DNA from 3 places in the Yersinia kristensenii genome. Region 3 is predicted to be linked to each of the others. Evidence: predicted binding sites of a transcription regulator. Region 3 holds the regulator's gene; each other region holds the start of a gene.

Region 1 (7,461 bases), 1.9 Mb from region 3:
GTTCGAGCCGAGCGCAGCGAGACAGCAACGCGCAGCGTTGACCCGAAGGGCGAGTCCGCAGGACGAGTCATCCCGCACGACCCACCATTATATCAAGTATCCCAGTTACTCTCCTCAACGCCCAAATGACATTCTCATGGGCCTGCTTTGATCTGCTCATATCTTCAGCCTGTTAACTTCCTAATCATCATCACGCATGTAAATACTTCAGCAGCGAATTACAGACATAAAAAAAGGCGCCGTAGCGCCTCTTTAGAGATTTTTTTCTGATAGTTAGAGTACCAGGCCCGCGATAGACGCAGACAGCACACTGACCAGCGTAGAACCGTACAGCAGCTTCAAGCCAAAACGAGAAACGACATTACCTTGATGTTCATTCAGGCCTTTAATCGCACCGGCGACGATACCGATAGACGAAAAGTTAGCGAATGAAACCAGGAATACAGACAGAATACCCACACTGCGTGGTGACAATTCTGATGCCACTTTCTGCAAGTCCATCATGGCCACAAATTCGTTAGAAACCAGTTTGGTTGCCATAATGCCACCAACTTGCAAGGCTTCATGCGCAGGAATGCCCATTACCCAAGCAAACGGGAAGAAGACATAACCCAAAATACCTTGGAAACTAATACCAAACAGCAGGCTAAACAGAGCATTCATAGCAGCAATCAATGCAATGAAACCAATCAACATTGCTGCCACGATAATGGCGACTTTGAAACCGGCCAGAATGTATTCACCCAGCATTTCAAAGAAGCTTTGACCTTCATGCAAGTTGCTCAGCTGTAACTCTTCTTCATCTTCAGCTTTATACGGGTTGATTAGTGACAACACGATAAAGGTGCTGAACATGTTAAGCACCAGCGCTGCGACCACGAATTTCGCGTCCAGCATTGACATATAAGCACCGACAATCGACATAGAAACTGTCGACATTGCCGTTGCTGCCATGGTGTACATGCGTTTTTCAGACATTTTGCCTAAAATATCTTTATAGGCGATGAAGTTTTCAGACTGGCCCAGAATCAGTGAACTGACTGCGTTGAATGATTCCAGCTTACCCATGCCGTTAACTTTGGACAATAAAGTCCCAATAATACGAATCACGACGGGCAGAACTTTAATGTATTGCAGAATACCAATCAAAGCAGAAATAAAGACGATAGGGCACAGCACTCTCAGGAAGAAGAATGCGAGGCCTTTATCCCCCATGTTGCCGAAGACAAAATCGGTGCCGGTAGCAGCGAACCCCAGTAATTTATCGAAGAAGCCCGCGAATCCTTTCACAAAACCTAATCCAACTTCTGAATGGAGGAAGAAGTACGCCAGCAACACTTCAATAACCAATAATTGAACAACAAACCGAATGCGGATGCTTTTGCGATCCTTACAGATCACCAGAGCTAATATGGCCACTACGACTAAGGCCAACGCAAACTGTAGAATATGGGACATGTGTGCTCCAAATTAGAGGCAGGCTAGGTTTTGGTGGACATTTTATGTAACGGCTACATTAAAAACGAGATGCAGTCCGCAAATATAGAAATTCACTTTCATTAATGCAAACAAATTAGCGGGGTTGATCACAAAAAATAGGATGTTAATAATATGCTACAGAAATAGTGTAAATATGCTAGTTTGAACAATTGTAGTGATCGAGCTCGGAAATTGCGATGCCGTATTTAACACCATTTTTCAGAAACCAAGCACGGCCGCTTACTGCACGGTAGATTATGCGGTATTAGCTATCAGAGAGATAAGTTTCACCTCTCTAAATGCGCTTGATAATTATTATCATTTAGATATTATTAGTGAGAAGAAAGTAGCCGTAAATTTCCAAGGGTAATACTGAATGTTGAATAGCCGTGCTGTCGATACACCTCGTCGCAACTCAAGGAGGATAAAACTCTCCCTGATGGGGCCTGCCTTTATTGCTGCCATTGCCTATATCGACCCCGGTAACTTTGCAACTAACATTCAGGCCGGAGCCAGCTTTGGCTATACCCTCCTGTGGGTTGTGGTATGGGCCAATGTCATGGCGATGTTAGTCCAACTGCTCTCAGCAAAACTAGGGATCGCAACCGGTAAGAATCTGGCGGAGCATATCCGTGATCGTTTCCCGCGCCCAGTGGTATGGGCTTACTGGGTGCAGGCTGAGATTATCGTGATGGCTACAGACTTGGCCGAGTTTATCGGGGCCGCTATTGGCTTCAAATTGCTACTGGGCGTAACGCTTCTACAAGGCGCGGTACTGACCGGCATCGCCACTTTCCTTATTCTTATGCTGCAAAATCGCGGGCAAAAGCCAATCGAAATGGTGATTGGTGGGCTGCTATTATTTGTCGCGGCATCTTATATTGTTGAACTGATTTTCTCTCAGCCCGAACTGGCGGCTCTGGGGCGCGGGATGATTATTCCGAGCTTGCCTAACAGTAACGCGGTGTTTTTAGCCGCCGGGGTTCTGGGGGCGACCATTATGCCGCACGTCATTTACCTGCATTCAGCATTAACACAGACGGAAGGTAAAGAATCCAAAACTGAGCGCTACGCTTCAACCAAATTTGATGTGGCGATTGCCATGACGATTGCGGGTTTTGTGAATTTGGCCATGATGGCAACCGCTGCTGCGGCTTTTCATTTCAATGGCTATCAACATGTTGCCGAAATCGAAGAGGCCTATTTGACCTTGCAACCCCTGTTAGGCAATGCTGCCGCCACGGTTTTCGGCTTGAGCTTGGTGGCCGCAGGCTTGTCGTCGACAGTGGTGGGCACTATGGCTGGGCAAGTGGTAATGCAGGGATTTGTGCACTTTTATATTCCCATGTGGCTACGTCGCGCGATCACCATGTTGCCGTCTTTTATTGTCATTATGATCGGGATGGACGCGACTAAAATACTGGTGATGAGCCAAGTTTTACTGAGCTTTGGCATTGCATTGGCACTGGTACCGTTATTGGTCTTCACCGGCAATAAAGAATTGATGGGGGAGTTGGTTGATAAAAAGTTGACTCAGATTTTGGGTAAATTAGTTGTCTTGTGCGTGATTGGATTAAATGGCTATCTGCTGGTGAGCCTGCTTTAAGTCTATCCGTCAGGCGGGTTAAAAATATAAACCCGTCTGAGAGACCGCATGAGCATTAGTCATGATGGTGATGATCGCGCCCTTGGTTTCGATGATGTTTTTTGCCGCGGTTGTCATGATGTTTGTCATATTTCCAGTAGCGCCCTTCGCGGTAATAATAGTTCTTTTTCCACCAATCTCTATCTTGCCAGCGGTGACCATCCCAGTAATGGCCATGACGATTACGCTCACCTAAATCTCGCCCTTGATGATTTTGCCACCATTGGCGGTCGCGCCAGTCATAACCATCCCAATAATTACCACTGCGATCTTGTTCGCCAATGTGTAAAGAAATACTGGGCAGCAACTCAATGCTTTCGGCATTCGCCATGGGGATAAGAGGGAACCAGGCTAATATTGTTATCAGCAACAGGGGCCTTATTCTTCTTGGCCTCACAATACTCAGCTTTAACATTGTTGATTTAAATATGGCCGTCTTTAACATTATTTATCCTTGTCTTGCCTTATAGGCTATGGCGTTATCTTAAACAGGAAGTCAGCCGCTGAGGTTCGGATAAAACTGTAAAATACGGATTTAGGATTTATCTGTGGGGGTAATTAAGCGGGGTGCAGGGGGCACAACCCCCTGTTTAGTGATTAAAAAGAGAACGTTTACACTAAAATATCTTCAATAGCTTTTATTTCTGCGTCACTGAATTCGGTATTTGCCAACATGCCGACGGCATCATCAATTTGGCTGATTTTACTGGCCCCAATCAATGCTGATGTCACTCGCCCGCCACGTAATACCCAAGCTAAGGACATTTGCGATAGCTTCTGCCCGCGATCAAGCGCCAGTTCATTTAATTGGCGAACCTTAGCCAGTTTCTCCGCTGAAAGCTGTTCAGGATTCAGGAACTTACTGTCACTGGCTGCCCGCGAATCTAATGGAATTCCTGCCAGATAGCGGTCAGTTAATAAGCCGCCTGCCAATGGCGAAAAAGCAATAGATCCCACACCATATTCATCCAGCGTATCTTGTAGCTCGGCTTCAATCCAGCGCTCAAACATAGAATATTTCGGTTGGTGAATCAGGCAAGGAGTGCCGAGCTGCGCGAGAATTTCACAGGCTTGACGCGCTTGTGCAGCAGGGTAGTTCGACAAACCGATATACAGTGCTTTGCCTTGGCGCACTAGTAAATCCAGCGCCGCCATGGTCTCTTCCAGCGGGGTATTAGGGTCTGGGCGGTGATGATAAAAAATATCAACATAATCCAAACCCATGCGTTGCAAACTTTGATTAATGCTCGCGACCAGATATTTTTTGGATCCCCAATCCCCATAAGGGCCAGGCCACATGGTGTAGCCTGCTTTGGATGAGATAATCAGTTCATCGCGATAAGGGCGCAGGTCTTGTTGCAGGATCCGGCCGAAATTCAGTTCGGCTGAACCGGGAGGGGGGCCATAGTTATTGGCTAAATCAAAATGGGTAATGCCATGATCAAAAGCTCGATGAATCAGATTACGGCTATTTTCATACAGCGTGCTATCGCCAAAGTTATGCCATAGGCCAAGAGAAATAGCCGGGAGCATTAATCCACTACGGCCACAACGGTGATATTCCATCTCCTGATAGCGGGAGGAAGTTGCTTGATAGACCATGATGCCCCTTATTGATGAAAGTAAATGCCACCATAATGTATGCGTTTCCACTGATGGCGTAAGTTGGCAAGATCACAGAGTCGATTATTGATAATAGAATTTGATAACAAAATCGGTACAGGGAAAAGGGAATGTCAGCAAATAGTTACACTGTGCGAGTTAATTAATAATTTAAAAATATTAGATTTATTTATGCTTTGTTTAATACTTATTTCACACTATAAGTATTAAGGTTGTGATTGTTATGTCGAGCAACTATAAAGTCGCAGATTATTTACTGGATCGACTGGCACAAGTGGGTATCCGGCACCTGTTTGGTGTTCCAGGAGATTTTACTCTTCACTTTTTGGATCATGTTATTAGCCATCCCGGTATTGAATGGATGGGGTGCGCCAATGAGCTTAATGCGGCTTATGCTGCGGATGGGTATGCTCGTGTCATGCCTGCTGCTGCCTTACTGACCACGGTAGGCGTGGGGGAATTAAGTGCTATCAATGGTATTGCTGGCAGTTATGCTGAATATCTGCCAGTCATTCATATTGTTGGCACACCGGCGCTACGGGCGCAAAAGGCCGGAGAATTGCTACATCACTCATTCGGTGACGGCGATTTTAGCCATTTTTCGCGCATGGCGAAAGAAGTTAGCTGTGCACAAACCAGTTTGACGGCTGAAAATGCGGTGACCGAAATTGATCGCCTGCTGGTGGCTGCGCTATATCAGCGACGGCCGGTTTATCTCCAACTCCCTAGTGATGTGGCACAGACTGATGTGGTAACCCACCCGGAAGCTTTGGCTCTCTCCCAACCTATCTTGTCCCCCTCATCGTTGCAGGCGTTTATTGCTGCGGCCCGTGAGAAGTTACAGTCAGCACATCGGGTGGCGCTATTAGCCGATTTTCTAGCTGACCGATTTGGTGCCCGACAATCACTGAATAACTGGCTGGCGGCAGTGAATCTGCCACATTCGACATTACTGATGGGCAAAGGATTATTAGATGAAACACATCCACTGTTTCTTGGCACTTATGCCGGTGCGGTCAGTGACATTAAAGTCAAAGAGTGCATTGAAAACGCTGATGTTTTGGTGATGGTCGGGGTATGGTTTGTCGATACCATTACTGCCGGATTCAGCCAGCATATAATTCAAGATAACTGTATTGATATTCAGCCGGAACAGGTATGTATTGGGCGAAAAGTTTTCAGCCAAATCCCGATGGTGACTGCGGTGGAGGCGTTACATACATTGTGTCAATCATTGCAGAATGAATGGCAGCAACCCGTTATCACTCACCCCTCTACCACTCTCCCAACCTCAGAAATTGTGCCGCATGGTTGGCTTAATCAACAGGCATTTTGGTCTCACATCCAGTCGTTTTTACGGCCTGGCGATATCGTGGTGACAGATCAGGGCACTTCATGCTTTGGCGCGGCATCATTGAAGTTACCGTCCGGATGTACGTTTATAGCTCAATCATTGTGGGGCTCAATTGGTTTTAGTTTGCCAGCCGCTTATGGTGCTCAGCTGGCACAACCACAGCGGCGGGTGATATTGTTGGTGGGTGATGGCGCTGCTCAACTGACCATCCAAGAGTTAGGGTCAATGTTGCGCGACGGATTAACACCGATTATTTTTCTGCTTAACAACCAAGGATATACGGTAGAGCGCGCCATTCATGGGCCGCAACAGCGCTATAACGATATTGCCGAATGGGATTGGACGCAATTGCCGCAGGCACTGGCTTTGAATAAACCAAGTTTTAGCCGTCGAGTCACTCAGGTCGATCAATTACAACAGGTGCTGGCAGAACTCGAAAATTGCCAACAATTAGCTTTTATCGAGGTGGTATTGCCGCAAATGGATGCGCCTGAATTATTAATTAACATAGCTAAATCTCTTCAGACTCGTAATGCCGCTGTCTGACCTCACTGGCTGTTATTTGTCTTACCGGTCAATTGATCCAGCAACCAATAGCCTGCCGGCCCTGGTGGGCTTTTTTTCGACCAAACGGCATCAATTGAAATAGTTTTGGGCCAGCCAATGGTCGATAAAGCAACCAGTTTTTTACGACTATATTGTTTAACCAGCCAGCGCGGCAGAATAGCCCAACCGAAGCCTTGTTCTGCCATTTCCAGCAACATCAAATAACTCGGCGCTGACCACATTAGCCCTTGCGACTGATTGTGCTCGGTTCGGTTATAAGTATTCAGGCGAAGTTGTCGGGTGGTGGCTAATTGTTCGGGGTGGACATGGGGTAACTGCGCCAGCGGATGGTCGGGGTTGACAAAAATGGCCATTTCAGTCTGTGCGGGTAATCGGCTAGCGGCGATGTCGGGTGGATAATGATGCTGAACTTCCACGACGCCGATATGCGCCCGTCTGATTTGTAGCAAGTCAATTACATCGAAATCTTCGGCAATTAAACACTCAAACTCGATATCAGGATAACGCTGTTCAAAGCGGCGTAACAGACTTTCATGATGGGTCGGTTGATAGGTGTCAGACAATACAAACGTCAGCCGAGTCTCAACCTGGCCGGCCAAACGGATGGAAAGATTATCCAGCCGCTCACTGGCGGCCAGAATTTCCTGTGCATGGGCGAGTACACGGCGCCCATGGTCAGTCAATACGGGCAGACGGGCTTGCCGGTCAAACAATGTCAAACCCAGGTCCGCCTCCAAATTGGCAATAGCGGTGCTGATGGTCGACTGGCTTTTGCGCAGCTTGCGGGCTGCCG
Region 2 (7,461 bases), 1.0 Mb from region 3:
TTCCTGACCGGCTATGATTTACGCCATGTGTTCAGTGATGACCTACAAACATTTGATTTAACCCGCATTCTAACCGGTTCCGAAGGTACGCTGGCTTTTATTGCCGAAGCAACCCTGGACATTACACCTTTACCGAAAGTTCGCCGTTTGGTGAATGTGAAATATGACTCTTTTGATTCCGCGCTGCGCAATGCCCCTTTTATGGTGGAAGCCAAAGCACTGTCAGTGGAAACCGTGGACTCCAAAGTTCTTAATCTGGCGAAAGAGGATATTGTCTGGCACTCGGTTAAAGAGCTGATTACTGATGTCCCTGATAAAGAGATGCAGGGGCTGAATATCGTGGAGTTCGCCGGTGATGACAAATCACTGATTGATAACCAAATGGCGGCACTTTGCCAGCGTTTGGATGATTTAATGGCGGCCCATGAGGGCGGGGTGATTGGCTATCAGATTTGCAGTGAATTAGCCGGGATTGAACGTATTTATGGCATGCGCAAAAAAGCGGTGGGGCTGCTCGGTAACAGTAAAGGGCAAGCCAAACCGATCCCGTTCGCCGAAGATACCTGTGTGCCGCCACAACATTTAGCCGATTATATTGTTGAATTCCGTCAGTTGTTGGATAGCCACAACCTGACTTACGGCATGTTTGGCCATGTGGATGCTGGCGTATTGCATGTTCGTCCTGCACTGGATATGTGCGACCCGCAACAAGAAATGCTGATGAAGCAGATCTCGGATCAAGTGGTGCAATTGACCGCGCGCTATGGCGGCTTGTTGTGGGGGGAGCATGGTAAGGGCTTCCGCGCAGAATATAGCCCGGCGTTCTTCGGGGAAGTGCTTTATCATGAGTTGCGGCAGATAAAATCAGCATTTGACCCCGATAACCGCCTGAATCCAGGGAAAATTTGTTCCCCATTGGCCAGTGACGCGCCGATGATGAAAGTCGATACCTCCGATAAACGCGGCACTCTGGACCGGCGCATCCCTCTGGCCGTCAGAACCTCATTCCGGGGCGCGATGGAGTGCAATGGTAATGGGCTCTGTTTTAACTTCGATACCCGCAGCCCGATGTGTCCATCAATGAAAATAACCGGTGACCGGATTCATTCGCCGAAAGGGCGGGCAACTCTGGTGCGGGAATGGCTACGGCTGTTATCCGAGCAAGGGGTTGACCCGGAGGCTCTGGAAAAGGGGCTGGCAACCCAGCGGCCTGGTTTGCTTGAGTTGAAACAGTGGCGCGGGTTAATTGAAAAGACGCGCAATACCTGGCATGCCAGCAAGGGTGACTATGATTTCTCTCATGAAGTTAAAGAGGCGATGTCGGGGTGTCTGGCGTGCAAAGCTTGCTCGACACAATGCCCGATAAAAATTGATGTGCCGGGCTTCCGCTCCCGCTTCCTCCAGTTGTATCACACCCGCTACCACCGGCCATTGCGTGATTATGTGGTGGCGGGAGTGGAAGACTATGCCCCATTGATGGCGAAAGCGCCGAAAGTGTTTAACTTCTTCCTCAAGCAACCTTGGGTTGGTGCGTTAAGTCGCAAAAGCATTGGTATGGTGGATTTGCCGCTGCTATCCAGCCCTAGCTTGAAGCAGTCATTGTCCGGTCATTACGCCAGCACCATGACACTGGAACAGCTTGAGAAGCTGCCCACCTCTGAGCGCAGCCAGCATGTTTTGATCGTGCAAGACCCGTTTACCAGTTATTACGATGCACAGGTGGTGGCCGATTTTGTCCGGTTGGTGGAGAAGCTCGGTTTCAATCCGGTGTTACTGCCATTCTCGCCAAATGGTAAAGCGCAGCATATCAAAGGGTTCCTGCAACGTTTTGCCAAAACAGCAGGGAAAACGGCCGATTTCCTGAATCGCGTTGCGCTCTTGGGTATGCCAATGGTGGGGGTTGATCCGGCCTTAGTGCTTTGTTATCGCGATGAATATAAAGAAATTTTGGGTGATTCTCGTGGTGAATTTAGCGTGCAGCTGGTGCATGAGTGGCTACAGGTGGCGCTGACGGAGCAACCCGAACAGCCAATGAGCGGCGAATCTTGGTATCTGTTCGGCCATTGCACCGAAACCACGGCGCTGCCAGCCAGTAGTCAGCATTGGGCCTCGATATTCTCCCGTTTTGGTGCCAAGCTGGAAAACGTCAGTGTCGGCTGTTGTGGCATGGCGGGAACCTATGGTCATGAAGCGAAAAACATCGATAATTCGTTAGGTATTTATGCATTATCCTGGCAACAGGCATTGCAAAAACTGCCGAGTAAACGTTGTCTAGCCACCGGTTACTCTTGCCGCAGCCAGGTTAAGCGTATCGAAGGCAACAGTTTGCGACACCCACTGCAAGCACTATTGGAGTTGGTTTAACCGGCGGCCTGACGATAATATTGACTCAAAGTTATTGGGATTGCAGGTCGGCAGCAAAGGGGCGAGCCCCATGGATGGGCCGAGTAATGAGGGCAGCTAACAGCGCTGCAATGTCATGAACGAAGGGGAAAATATGTTGTGGAAACGCACGGCGACACTGGAGCAGTTAAATCAGCAAAGCCAGGGCTGTATGGTTGGGCATTTGGGCATTGAATTTACACGATTTACTGATGAGGAACTGGAAGCTACTATGCCGGTCGATCATCGAACAACCCAACCTTTTGGCCTGCTACACGGCGGGGCGTCAGTGGTATTGGCGGAGTCGTTGGGGTCGATGGCGGGGTATTTATGTACCACTGACGGGCAACAAGTGGTGGGGCTGGAAATCAACGCCAATCACCTAAAAGCGGCCCGTTCTGGGAAAGTCCGCGGCTGTTGTCGTGCTATTCATGTTGGCCGCAGCCATCAGGTTTGGCAGATTGAAATTTTTGATGAACAAAACCGTCTGTGTTGTACTTCCCGTTTAACCACCGCAGTACTGTCGCCAGAGAAATAACCCCTCAAAATACAAGCCTATATGTGGCTCCGAACCGGAGCTACATTAATTCTTCTCGCATCCGCCTTGTCTTCATCTCCTGACAGTTTTGTTTTCTCGATAAATGCGGTGAATCTCTCTGATAGGTTCCCCCTTAGAGAGTTTTCAGCTAAAGTTAATAGAGAAATAGGTATTTTTTATGAATGTTTAAAAATACAGAGGTTAACCCCGATTAACCTCTGAAATAACAAGGGATTAAAACATCGCCGTGGTAATTATTCTTTTATTTCATGGCGATAAAAGTGCACTTGTTTATCCAGACCTCTTCGGCCATCGCAGCATGCTGGTTCGTTGCCGCCTCATTTGAGGTCTAAACGGTACTTTTCTTAATATCCCTGCAAAACAAACGGTTGAAGTGATAATTATTATCACTACCATTGTGAATAATCTGTGTTGGTTTCTCCATAATCAGCCAGCTAATTATTAACCTGAGAAATATTATTCCCACAGTAATGGGTGTTGCAGGTAGACAGCAAGTGAATGAGTCCCGATGAGCTGACTTGAGTCAATGATTCGGGTGAATGAATTTAGCTAACCCCCTGCGGCATCATGTACCAAGGGAGAGAATAAGGTAGGGCATATGCAACAGGAATCTGTCGGGACATTTTCACTCGATGAGAATGTTTGGCAAGGCGTTACAATCACTGAAAGCGCCGCGGCGCAAATTTCCCGGCTCATGCAACAGGACCCTGAAATCAAAGGGTTGCAGCTTGGGGTTAAGCAGTCCGGTTGTGCCGGATTTGCGTATGTGATGGATATGGCCAAGGAGCCAGCCAGTGACGCGCTAGTGTTCGAGCAGAACGGTGCCAGGCTTTACGTGCCACTGAAAGCGATGCCCTTTATTGATGGCACCGTGGTCGATTACGTCCGCGAAGGGCTAAATCAAATTTTTAAATTTAATAATCCTAAAGCTCAGCATTCCTGCGGGTGTGGCGAGAGTTTTGGCGTTTGAGCGATGTAAACGAAATGACACGAAGCAATGTAGAAGTTCCAGATGAAGTGCAGGCTTGGGTCAGCGATGGTCGCTACAAAGAAGGTTTTTTTACCCAGCTCGCGACTGATGAGTTGGCGAAAGGCCTCAGTGAGGATGTTATTCGCGCCATTTCAGCAAAACGTAACGAGCCTGAATGGATGTTGGAGTTTCGTCTCGGGGCTTATCGAAATTGGCTGGAAATGGAAGAGCCGCATTGGCTGAAAGCTCATTATAAAAGTCTGGATTATCAGGATTATAGCTATTACTCAGCGCCATCTTGCGGCAGTTGCGATGATAGCTGTGATTCGCAGCCCGGTGCGGTGCAGCAATCCTCCGCCGACAGCGCGGCTCCGCGCGACTTATCTGAGCAAGCGATGAATGAGTACCTCACCGCCGAGGTAGAGTCTGCGTTCGCCCAGCTTGGGGTGCCGGTACGAGAAGGGGCTGAAGTGGCGGTTGACGCCATTTTTGACTCGGTTTCTGTGGCCACCACTTATCGAGGGAAACTGGCTGAGCAAGGCATTATTTTCTGCTCATTTGGTGAAGCTATTCAGGAATACCCGGATTTAGTGCGCAAGTATCTGGGCTCAGTGGTGCCAGCGAAAGATAACTTTTTTGCCGCACTCAATGCGGCAGTGGCTTCTGACGGCACTTTTGTTTATGTGCCCAAAGGGGTGCGCTGTCCGATGGAATTATCGACTTATTTCCGCATTAATGCCGCCAAAACGGGGCAATTTGAGCGCACCATTCTGATTGCTGACGAAGACAGTTATGTCAGTTATATCGAGGGGTGCTCTGCGCCAGTTCGTGATAGTTATCAGTTACATGCGGCGGTGGTGGAGGTCATTCTGCATAAAAATGCCGAAGTGAAATACTCGACGGTGCAGAACTGGTTTGCCGGGGCTGACAGTACCGGCGGTATCCTCAACTTTGTCACCAAACGGGCGTTGTGTGAAGGTGAGGGTTCCAAAATGTCGTGGACCCAATCTGAGACAGGGTCGGCTATTACCTGGAAATACCCCAGTGTGATTTTGCAGGGCGATAACTCCATCGGTGAGTTCTTCTCTGTCGCACTGACCAACGGCCATCAGCAGGCGGATACCGGCACCAAGATGATCCACATTGGCAAAAACACCAAATCAACCATTATTGCTAAAGGGATCTCCGCCGGACACAGCCAAAATACTTATCGTGGGTTGGTAAAAATCCTGCCTGGTGCGGATAACGCGCGTAATTTCACTCAATGTGACTCGATGCTGATTGGCCCGGATTCCGGCGCACATACTTTCCCTTATGTGGAAGTGCGCAATAACACGGCGCAGTTGGAGCACGAGGCGACCACCTCAAAAATTGGTGATGACCAACTGTTTTATTGCTTGCAGCGCGGCATCAGCGAAGATGATGCCATCTCAATGATTGTTAACGGTTTCTGTAAGGATGTGTTCTCTGAACTGCCGCTGGAATTTGCCGTCGAAGCACAGAAATTGTTGGCCATCAGCTTGGAACACAGTGTTGGTTGAGCCAGAGCTGAATAAGTATTTGCAGAGTTTTGCGCGCCTGCGCACCAAGGAAACCTATGTTAAGCATCAAGAATTTAAAAGTCAGTGTCGAAGGTAACGAGATCCTCAACGGCTTGGATCTGGAGATCAAACCCGGTGAAGTGCATGCCATTATGGGGCCAAACGGCTCAGGGAAGAGTACCTTGTCTGCGGCGCTGGCCGGGCGGGAGGAATATGAGGTCACTGAAGGCAGTGTGACGTTCAAAGGCAAAGATTTGCTGGAGCTGGCCCCGGAAGATCGTGCGGGTGAGGGCGTCTTTCTGGCCTTCCAGTATCCGGTAGAAATTCCGGGGGTCAGTAACCATTTCTTCCTGCAAACCGCGGTCAATGCAGTGCGCAGATACCGTCAACAGGAACCGCTGGATCGTTTTGATTTTGCTGATTTTATTGAAGAGAAAATTGAGTTACTCAAAATGCCCGCAGATTTGCTCACTCGTTCAGTGAATGTAGGGTTCTCGGGCGGTGAGAAAAAGCGTAACGATATCTTGCAGATGGCGGCACTGGAACCTTCTTTATGCATTCTGGATGAAACTGACTCCGGTCTGGATATTGATGCGCTGAAAATAGTTGCTAACGGGGTGAACTCACTGCGCAATAAAGAGCGCGCATTTATTATTGTGACCCACTATCAACGCATCCTCGATTACGTCAAACCTGACTTTGTGCATGTGCTGTATCAGGGGCGAATCATTAAATCTGGTGATTTCACGCTGGTGAAACAGTTGGAGGAGCAAGGCTATGGCTGGCTTACCGACCAACAGTAATATCCAAAAACAACAACGTATTCTTGCCGAACAGCGAACCAATGCTTTGGCGAATTTTGGTCAGTTGTTTGAGCAGAATCAAAAGGTTAAGCAGCATTCAAGTGGTCAGGGTGCTGATGAAGCTACGGCACATTGGCAACAGGTGCTGGCGTTGGGCTTCCCCAGCATCAAGCATGAAGATTGGAAATACACGCCGCTGGAGCGTTTATTCGCCCATCACTTCAGCTTTGCTTCGGTGGTGGATGTGACGGCGGCTCAGCGCGATAATTTGTCATTGCTGCAAGATGCCCATCGTTTGGTTTTCATTGATGGGCGATATGCCCCAGAATTGAGCGACAGTGAATGTGGCCCGTATCAACTGGCGCATCTAACTGAAAATGCTCAGTTTCCAGCGGCTATTCAGCCGGAAGTCTTTTTGCATCTGACAGAAAGCTTGGCTCAGGAAAGTTTGCACGTCCGCTTGCCTGCCGGGCAACACAGTGATAAGCCGCTGTATTTACTGCATATCAGTTCAGGCAATGGCTCTGAAGTGGTGAATACCAGCCATTACCGTCACCATCTGGCGATTGAGGCGGGCGCGCAAGCCGAGGTCATTGAGCATTTTGTCAGCCTTAATGAACAGCCGCATTTTACCGGTGCACGGCTGACGGTTTCCGTGGGTGACAATGCCGAGTTGAACCATTGTAAACTGGCGTTCGAAGCGCCTCAAAGCACCCATTTTGCCCATAATGACTTAGTGTTAGGCCGCGATGCACGGGCGAAGAGTTATAGCTTCTTGCTCGGCGCGGGGCTGACTCGCCATAACACCAGCGCCCAGTTAAACGGCGAGGGTGCCAGTTTGTCGATGAATAGCTTATTGCTCCCGATAGGGCGCGAAATTTGCGATACCCGCACTTATCTGGAACATAACAAAGGCTATTGTGACAGCCGCCAGCTGCACAAAACCATTGTTCGTGAGCGGGGCAAAGCGGTTTTCAATGGCATGATAAAAGTCGCTCAGCACGCGCTAAAAACTGATGGCCAGATGACCAACAATAACTTGCTGCTCAGTAAGTTAGCTGAAGTGGATACCAAACCACAGTTGGAAATTTACGCCGATGATGTGAAGTGCAGCCACGGGGCGACGGTCGGGCGTATTGATACAGAACAGCTGTTTTATCTGCAATCACGCGGTATCAATCAAGCCGATGCGCAGCAAATGATTAT
Region 3 (7,461 bases):
GCTTACTGATTCGGTGATCAAGTTATCAATCTCTTTCGCCGCCTGCGCACTGCGTTGTGCAAGATTGCGGACTTCACTGGCAACCACGGCGAACCCCCGACCTTGCTCTCCGGCTCTGGCCGCTTCAACGGCGGCATTGAGTGCCAGAATATTAGTCTGGAAAGCAATACTGTTAATTACCGTGGTAATTTCGGCTATTTTGCGTGAACTCGCAGAGATCTCATCCATGGTATGCACCACATCAGCCACCAGTGCCCCACCTTTTTTTGCAGTGATAGAAGCATTTGCCGCCAGTTGACTGGCGTGATGTGCATTGTCTGCGTTGTGTTTTACCGTTGCCGTCAATTGCTCCATACTCGCGGCGGTCTCTTCCAATGCGGCCGCCTGCTGCTCTGTTCGCGATGATAAATCCGTATTTCCGGCAGAAATTTCTGCCGCCCCGTGATAAATCCCATCAGTGCTGCTGCGAATAGCTTTTACCGTGTTGGCCAAGCTGGCCTGCACATCACGTAGCAGTGGAAATAATTGCCCGACACAGTTACGGCCAAAATCCGTAATAGGCTGCCCAAGTTGGCCTGAAGCAATCGCGCGAAAATGTGCGCGGATATCATCTAGCGGACGCACCATGTTAACAATTAGGTAGCGATCAGTGACCACCAAAATCACTAATCCCGCCACCAAAGCAGAGATTAATATTATGCTGCTCACTCTGGTCAGGTGAGCAAATTGCTCTTTAGCCACGCCGATGGCTTTTGAGGCGGCCTGATTAAAATTCTCCGCAACAGCGCCATATTGGCGGCTCAGCGCTGGCACGGTCTTTTTGGCTAAATCCTCATAGACTGTGTCATTGTTATTCATTGCGGCCTGAAATAGCGGAGTCACACCCTGATCAATTAATCCACTCCATCCATTAACCACTCCAGTCACCAATGCGGGATCAATCTGTGCATGATCGATAGCTTTAAACTGTGCTAACTCCTTTTTCAGATTCTCAAGTGCGGTATTGGATGATTTGAGTTCTTTATCGGCATCCACAATATTACCGCTCTGGCGATAATCGACTGAACGGGCCAGACGTGTCACCATGCGGAAATATTGATCCGTCCCCTGATTGACTAAATTCATGTTTTCAACCAACACACTGTTGGCATTAGACGATTGTGTCAGTTGATTCAGTGATAGCAATGTATAACCCGATACACCGCCCCATAGCAGGCAAAATGCCCCAAGCACCCAAAGTAGTGCGGCTCTGATGGTAATATCTCTTAAAAACTGCATGTTCGTTCCCCTTATATATCGGATAGTTATCGTTAAAACTCTGGTGTTACTTGATGACCGAAAAGCAATAAAGGACGTTCCATACAGCTAACGACAACTCCTTTCCCGGCAAATTTTCATCTGACGGTTTTCCCCCTGGCACCGCAAATTGCAACCTTTCGGTTACATGAAGGTTATCGGCAATGCCGCTATAAGGTTGAGCGGCTCACAAAAATTTTATATCGCATAAACTTGATATCGGCCTGGCGAGATTTTCTGGCATTATATGGCCCTATACATGTGTTATATTATTGGGCAGAAGGCTCAATAATTTGCATAACTTTTTGAATTTAAGGGTATTACGTTATATGGCAACTGTAGGCATTTTCTTTGGCAGCGATACTGGCAATACCGAAAACATTGCCAAGATGATCCAAAAGCAACTGGGCAAAGAGGTTGCTGAGGTTCATGACATTGCCAAAAGCAGCAAAGAAGATTTAGAAGGCTTCGATATTCTGCTGATCGGTATCCCAACCTGGTATTACGGTGAAGCCCAGTGTGATTGGGATGATTTCTTCCCGACGCTGGAAGAGATCGATTTCAACGGCAAACTGGTGGCGTTGTTTGGTTGTGGCGACCAGGAAGATTACGCAGAATATTTCTGTGATGCGATGGGAACCGTGCGCGATATCATCGAACCACGCGGTGCTGCCATTGTCGGTCACTGGCCAACGGCAGGCTACCACTTCGAAGCCTCTAAAGGCTTGGCGGATGATGATCACTTTGTCGGTTTAGCTATTGATGAAGATCGCCAGCCAGAACTGACGAATGAGCGAGTGAGTGCTTGGGTGAAACAGATCAGTGAAGAACTGAATCTCGCTGAAATTACCGGTTAATTTGTCGTGTCGGAAACGCGCGGGTGGTGTTAAACATCAAACCGCGTTTCCGTTACTCTTACGCCTCTCGCGATACTTGTTAAGCCGCCCACAGATCCGCATGTTCATCCGTGAAAAATGAAAATAAACCGCTACAAATTTGTAACGTTACGCCTAGCAGCCATATACTTAAATGATGCAACAATCCCATTCATCAATACATTGCATGATTAATGGGACAAAGTGTGCGATTATATCTTTGTTAACAACCACGGTTTTCATTTGGGGCTAGCAGTTCTATAATGAGACGCAATTGAGAATATTGCGCCACGGATGTCATAGGCTGAACGGCCTTAATTTGAATCGATAGTAATAGGACTGAATCCGCATGACTGACAACAACAAAGCCTTAAAAAATGCAGGCCTTAAAGTAACGCTGCCTCGGCTTAAAATTCTGGAAGTGTTACAAGATCCGGTTAACCATCACGTCAGCGCGGAAGATCTTTATAAAAAGCTGATCGATATCGGTGAAGAAATTGGCTTGGCGACGGTTTACCGCGTACTGAACCAATTTGATGATGCCGGTATTGTGACCCGCCACAATTTCGAAGGCGGTAAATCAGTCTTTGAATTGACACAACAACATCATCACGATCATCTGATTTGCCTGGATTGCGGCAAAGTGATTGAATTTAGCAATGAAGAGATTGAAAAACAGCAGCGTGATATTGCTGAGAAGCATGGCATCAAGCTGACCAATCATAGCCTGTATCTATATGGCCACTGTGCCACTGGCAATTGCCGTGAAGATGAGTCTGCGCACGATCCAAAATAATATGGTTTAATCGCATTGATCATATAAAGATTTTTAGATAATGCTGAAATAAGCAATTCTCAAGATGGCCGCCTTTCCCACAAATCATTTTAGTTGGGAGTCAGGTGGTCATTTTTGTTACTGGTATCCTATATCCCTATCCTCGTGACAAATCCACTTTTTTATTGCTCACTTAGTCGCTATCCGTATGAGTTTGAAGCAAAAAAAACCCCGGACTCGCCGGGGTAAAAACCATCAACTCAATTTCACTTAATGTTGTTTACCTAAAAATCGGGCAAACAGGAGTTAACATCAGACACAACACTTTGACAGCAATAATCAGACTTTAACCGGCTCCGCACGGCTACTACGTTTACCATCCGGACTGGTCGAGCGAATCAACACATCACCGCTGACTTTAGGTTGGGCTTTGACATCATATTTCTGCCATTGCTTGCCGCCATCAGTCGAATACTCAATAATCAGCCCCGGCAAGGAGATGTTAGCTTCTAACTCCCCTGCAACAACACGTGCTCCCGGCACCGGTAAGCGGTAAGCAACACCGGCTTTATCCAGTTTCGCCAATTCACGTTGCCCCATAATATTGGCAAAACGCTGCCAATCTGAGTTCAACGCCTTGGTATCGACCATATGGGTTTCGCCACCTTTGTACTCACGACCTGCTTTGTAATCTTGCTCCCATGGCGCACGATGCCAGGCACGTTCCGCCAATGGTAATACCCGTGGGAAAATCATGTATTCCATCTGTTCGTCAGTCCGGACAGTTTCATTCCATGATTGGCCTGAAATACCGTGCACACCCGGCCAAGGTTTATCACTCTTGGCACTGAAGTGATTACCATCGCGGTCAACCGAGGTTTCAGCATTTTGCGGCATGTTGTCCGGCGCGAAACTGAAGACTTTAGCTTCGTCGTTGAAGCGAGTTGCCCAGTAATAACCGCGCTCACTTGGGTTAACTTCATACGGCATGTCGAAATAGACATAATCTGGGTTGGACGCGACCACTTCATAACCTTTATTGGCCCAATCATTGACTGAGTCGGCCCCGCCCCAATAGAGGGTATCCCAGAAGTTAACGCCCACACGTTTGGTCGCAAAATCCTTCGAATCTTTGGCATCTTTAAGGCCATCTTGCCAGGCTTGCATTTTTTCGATGCCGTGAGCATTTACCAACTTGCTGACTTCAATAGCAAAGTGGCTGGAAAGGTGCTCAACATCCTGAATTTTGCCTTGCTTGACCATGTCCTGACAAACCTGCGATTTGGCCCACGGCTTATCTTCTACACTCTTATCAATAATGCCTTTACCCGGCTCAATCGGGCTGTTTTTGTCCTGGAACCCGGCCCCCAGACGGATATTTTTGGCCTCATCGCCGCCAAAATGCCAAGTATTTAGCGGCATACCGGCTTCTTTATGCATCTGAGCCATTTCGCCGATCACTTTGTCGACAAAACGCTTAGAAGAATCCAGGCAGGGGTTGAGATAACTTTTGCGCTCATACAACTGAACTGAAGTCGTTTGAGAATCATCTGTCGGGTCGACCAGACGGAATTCGTTGGCTTCTTTTTCTTTGCCCTGCTTCATCAAATTGTTGTAGCGGGCCTCCATTGATACCACAGCCGCACGAGCATGGGCTGGCATATCAATTTCAGGAATGACATCAATCTGACGCGCCTTGGCGTATTTCAGAATGTCGATGTAATCAGCGCGGGTAAAATGACCAGAACCCAGATTATTGCTATCCGGGCCAGAACCCAATTGTGGCAATAAACAGGTAGTTTCCGTTAAATCGTGGCAACGCTTGCTACCGACATCCGTCAGTTCTGGCAAGCCAGGAATCTCAATACGCCAGCCTTCATCATCACTGAGGTGGAAATGGAATTTGTTCAGCTTGTAAGCCGCCATTTGATCGAGCAAACGCAGCACGGCATCTTTGGTTTTGAAGTTACGCCCGACATCCAGGAAGACTCCGCGATATTCAAAGCGCGGCGCATCTTTGGCCTCCAATGTTGCAATCTTCTTGCTACCGTCAACCGGCACTAAAGAAAGAATAGATTGCAAACCGTAGAACACCCCTGCCGGATCAAAACCTATGACCTGCGCGCCTTTTTCGCCGATTTTCAGCTCATATGCCCCAGAAACGGCTAAATCACCTTTAAAAGCAGACGGCTGAATTACCGTTTTAATCGGGAAGCCGGCTGAATCAGACTTCAAACCCAGTAATTCAAAACGCTGTTGTGCAGCATCAGCGGCCGGTTTTGGTAAAGCGCTCAGGTCAAGAGCAACGCCTTTACTCAAATCGGCATCTTGTTGGTGAATTTTCACTTCCATCGGCGTCGGGATAATCTGCCCGCGCAGGTTAGCTGCTGCCAATGTTTTCACCGCTTCATTTTTAACAAAGCGGGATTCCGGCGTCATCAGCACGTTATTGTCGTCTTTGGTGCGCTTCCACTGATCGCCCGTAAACTGAGTCAGATATTCATTAATATCCTCAGTATCAGTGCTTTTCAGGACTTTTGGTTTCGCATCACCTGAAGTGGCGTACCAACGCGGCATAAAGTCAGTGGCAAATAACTGCCAGTATTCACCAGTGATCGGGATTTCAACCGCCTGATTGGCGGGGAAGCCGGTGAATTTAGCGGTAGGTTCAATTTTATGCAGATCGCCGGTCAGGTGAGTAATTTTGAATTGGTCGTCATCGACAGTCAGGATCCGACGGATGCTGTGGAAGTAAATGGCCCAGTCTTGGCCTTTGATCTCATCCCCGGTGTTGGTCAGAGTAATCAGGACTTTATTACATGATGCCCAGTCAGCGCCCAATTTGGCGCAATCTACACCATTTTCAGCCGCGCGGTTATCCAATATTTTATAGTTAACTTTCAAGGTGCTGAGTTGATCAACCAGCTGTTGGTTGGTGGTGTCCGCATGAGCGTACCCCATCAGGCCAAAGGTTGCGGTTATCGCCGCTAATGCATTTAATCTGAATTTGTTCATCACTAACCTCATCCGTAATGAATAACCGCTGTCAAAATAGCTACTGGAAGTCGCGCAGATGACAGAATTATTGTTAGTTCAAGTGATATTGCGAATTAATTATTTTGGCGAATTTCTTGCCACAACTTGCCACACTGCGCGTCATAGGCCTGGCCATTACCGGTATGGGCCGCATCAATACAACGCTGATAATCCAATACCCGAACGGTCTCTTTGTCAGTAAAGGCTTGATGCGCTTTTTCTTGTTTCAAGACGTTCAACACCGCCTTACAAGGGATCAGCCTTTCCGGCTGGCCTTCGCTGGCATTGATACAAGCGCTGTAAGCTTGCTTAAGTTTGCTGTCTTCTGGCTGGACTGGGCCTTGTGTGGCGCAAGCACTTAATCCCATGACTGCAGCAATGATAAAAAATATTTTTTTCATGGTGGCACTCCATTGTGTCCCCGGCACGGCGGCCGGGGATGGCAATCAAACGGGGTAAAATCAGAAGATAGTAAATGGCGCAATCACGATGAATTTGACGTCTTTTTCATCCTGGAATACGTTGCCGAAACCGCCACCATAGCTTGGGATGTTGGTGTGGTTGTCATACATGGTGTAATGCAGTTTGAATAATGTGCCTTTCGCCCGGCCTTCTTGCAGGGTGTAGAGCACGTCAAAGTTCCATGCAGATTCTTTCAAACGCACATTCTGGTCATAAATTGGATTGGTGCTCGGTTTGGCATCCCAACCATAAGCATAGGAAGTCCCAACTGACCAACCGGCCATATTCCAGTTTTTCAGGTCATACATCACGCCACCAAACAACGCTTTTTCGCCGTTGGCGTTGAAGTCAGAACGGGAATCCCACCACACGTCCAAGCGACCATTGGAAGTTGCATAGCCTGGGGTCATACGTTGCAAGAAGTAACCTTGGTTACCCTCAGCTTTGGCCCAAGTCCCCTCCAAACGCCAATCCAATGGCCCGGTGGTATAACCCAGAGTCAATGCTTGTAACCAGGCAAGACCGTCATAGACGTCATTCACATCGTTGAAACCGCCATCGACTTTATCTTTCGCGCCGTAGAACTGGTAAGAAGTCCGCAGATCATTACCCGCCACCGGGAAAGCATAAGAGGCTTTCGCAAAGTATTGGTCCATGTAATCTTTGGCTTGACCGAATGCGGCTTCCAGCACTAGCTTGTTTTTAAAGTCGTATTTGGCACCAATTGATTGCAGGTAACTTATGCCAGTCTTGCCATCAGCTTGGCGGAAGTTATACATATTCTGATACCACGGCGCTTTATATTCATCAGTCCACATGTAAGACATGGACAGTGCGCCCGCAGAATCGAAATCGAATTTCGCGCCACCCTCAGCACCACGATAGGTGCCTGGCATAAAGCTCCAGTGTGGGGCTAACAGTGTCTGGCCAGTAGGTTGGATATAACCACCACGCGCCCAGAAATCACCTAATTTGAATTTGGCGGCAGCTTTGTAAATACTGACACCACTCTTATCG

The links. The regulator Fur, encoded in region 3, represses iron uptake genes when iron is present. The targets are predictions, from matches to a motif close to ATAATAATGAGAACNACTATCAA.
Positions count from the first base shown of each region.
Region 1: the regulator Fur is predicted to act here: its motif matches at 1,785-1,807, upstream of DX162_RS21615 (Nramp family divalent metal transporter).
Region 2: the regulator Fur is predicted to act here: its motif matches at 3,315-3,337, upstream of sufA (Fe-S cluster assembly scaffold SufA).

Region 1 is NZ_UHIY01000001.1:4,629,644-4,637,104, reverse strand. Features, by position in the region: RNA gene DX162_RS21625 (RtT sRNA) at 1-87, shown strand, start outside; gene DX162_RS21620 (NupC/NupG family nucleoside CNT transporter) at 274-1,458, opposite strand; gene DX162_RS21615 (Nramp family divalent metal transporter) at 1,856-3,085, shown strand; gene DX162_RS21610 (DUF2502 domain-containing protein) at 3,141-3,569, opposite strand; gene DX162_RS21605 (aldo/keto reductase) at 3,737-4,726, opposite strand; gene DX162_RS21600 (alpha-keto acid decarboxylase family protein) at 4,971-6,647, shown strand; gene DX162_RS21595 (LysR family transcriptional regulator) at 6,650-7,461, opposite strand, start outside.
Region 2 is NZ_UHIY01000001.1:3,738,020-3,745,480, reverse strand. Features, by position in the region: gene ydiJ (D-2-hydroxyglutarate dehydrogenase YdiJ) at 1-2,364, shown strand, start outside; gene DX162_RS17155 (hotdog fold thioesterase) at 2,498-2,920, shown strand; gene sufA (Fe-S cluster assembly scaffold SufA) at 3,540-3,911, shown strand; gene sufB (Fe-S cluster assembly protein SufB) at 3,926-5,452, shown strand; gene sufC (Fe-S cluster assembly ATPase SufC) at 5,509-6,255, shown strand; gene sufD (Fe-S cluster assembly protein SufD) at 6,230-7,461, shown strand, end outside.
Region 3 is NZ_UHIY01000001.1:2,706,525-2,713,985, reverse strand. Features, by position in the region: gene DX162_RS12365 (methyl-accepting chemotaxis protein) at 1-1,278, opposite strand, end outside; gene fldA (flavodoxin FldA) at 1,626-2,153, shown strand; gene fur (ferric iron uptake transcriptional regulator) at 2,521-2,967, shown strand; gene DX162_RS12350 (beta-N-acetylhexosaminidase) at 3,286-5,961, opposite strand; gene chiQ (ChiQ/YbfN family lipoprotein) at 6,057-6,383, opposite strand; gene chiP (chitoporin ChiP) at 6,444-7,461, opposite strand, start outside.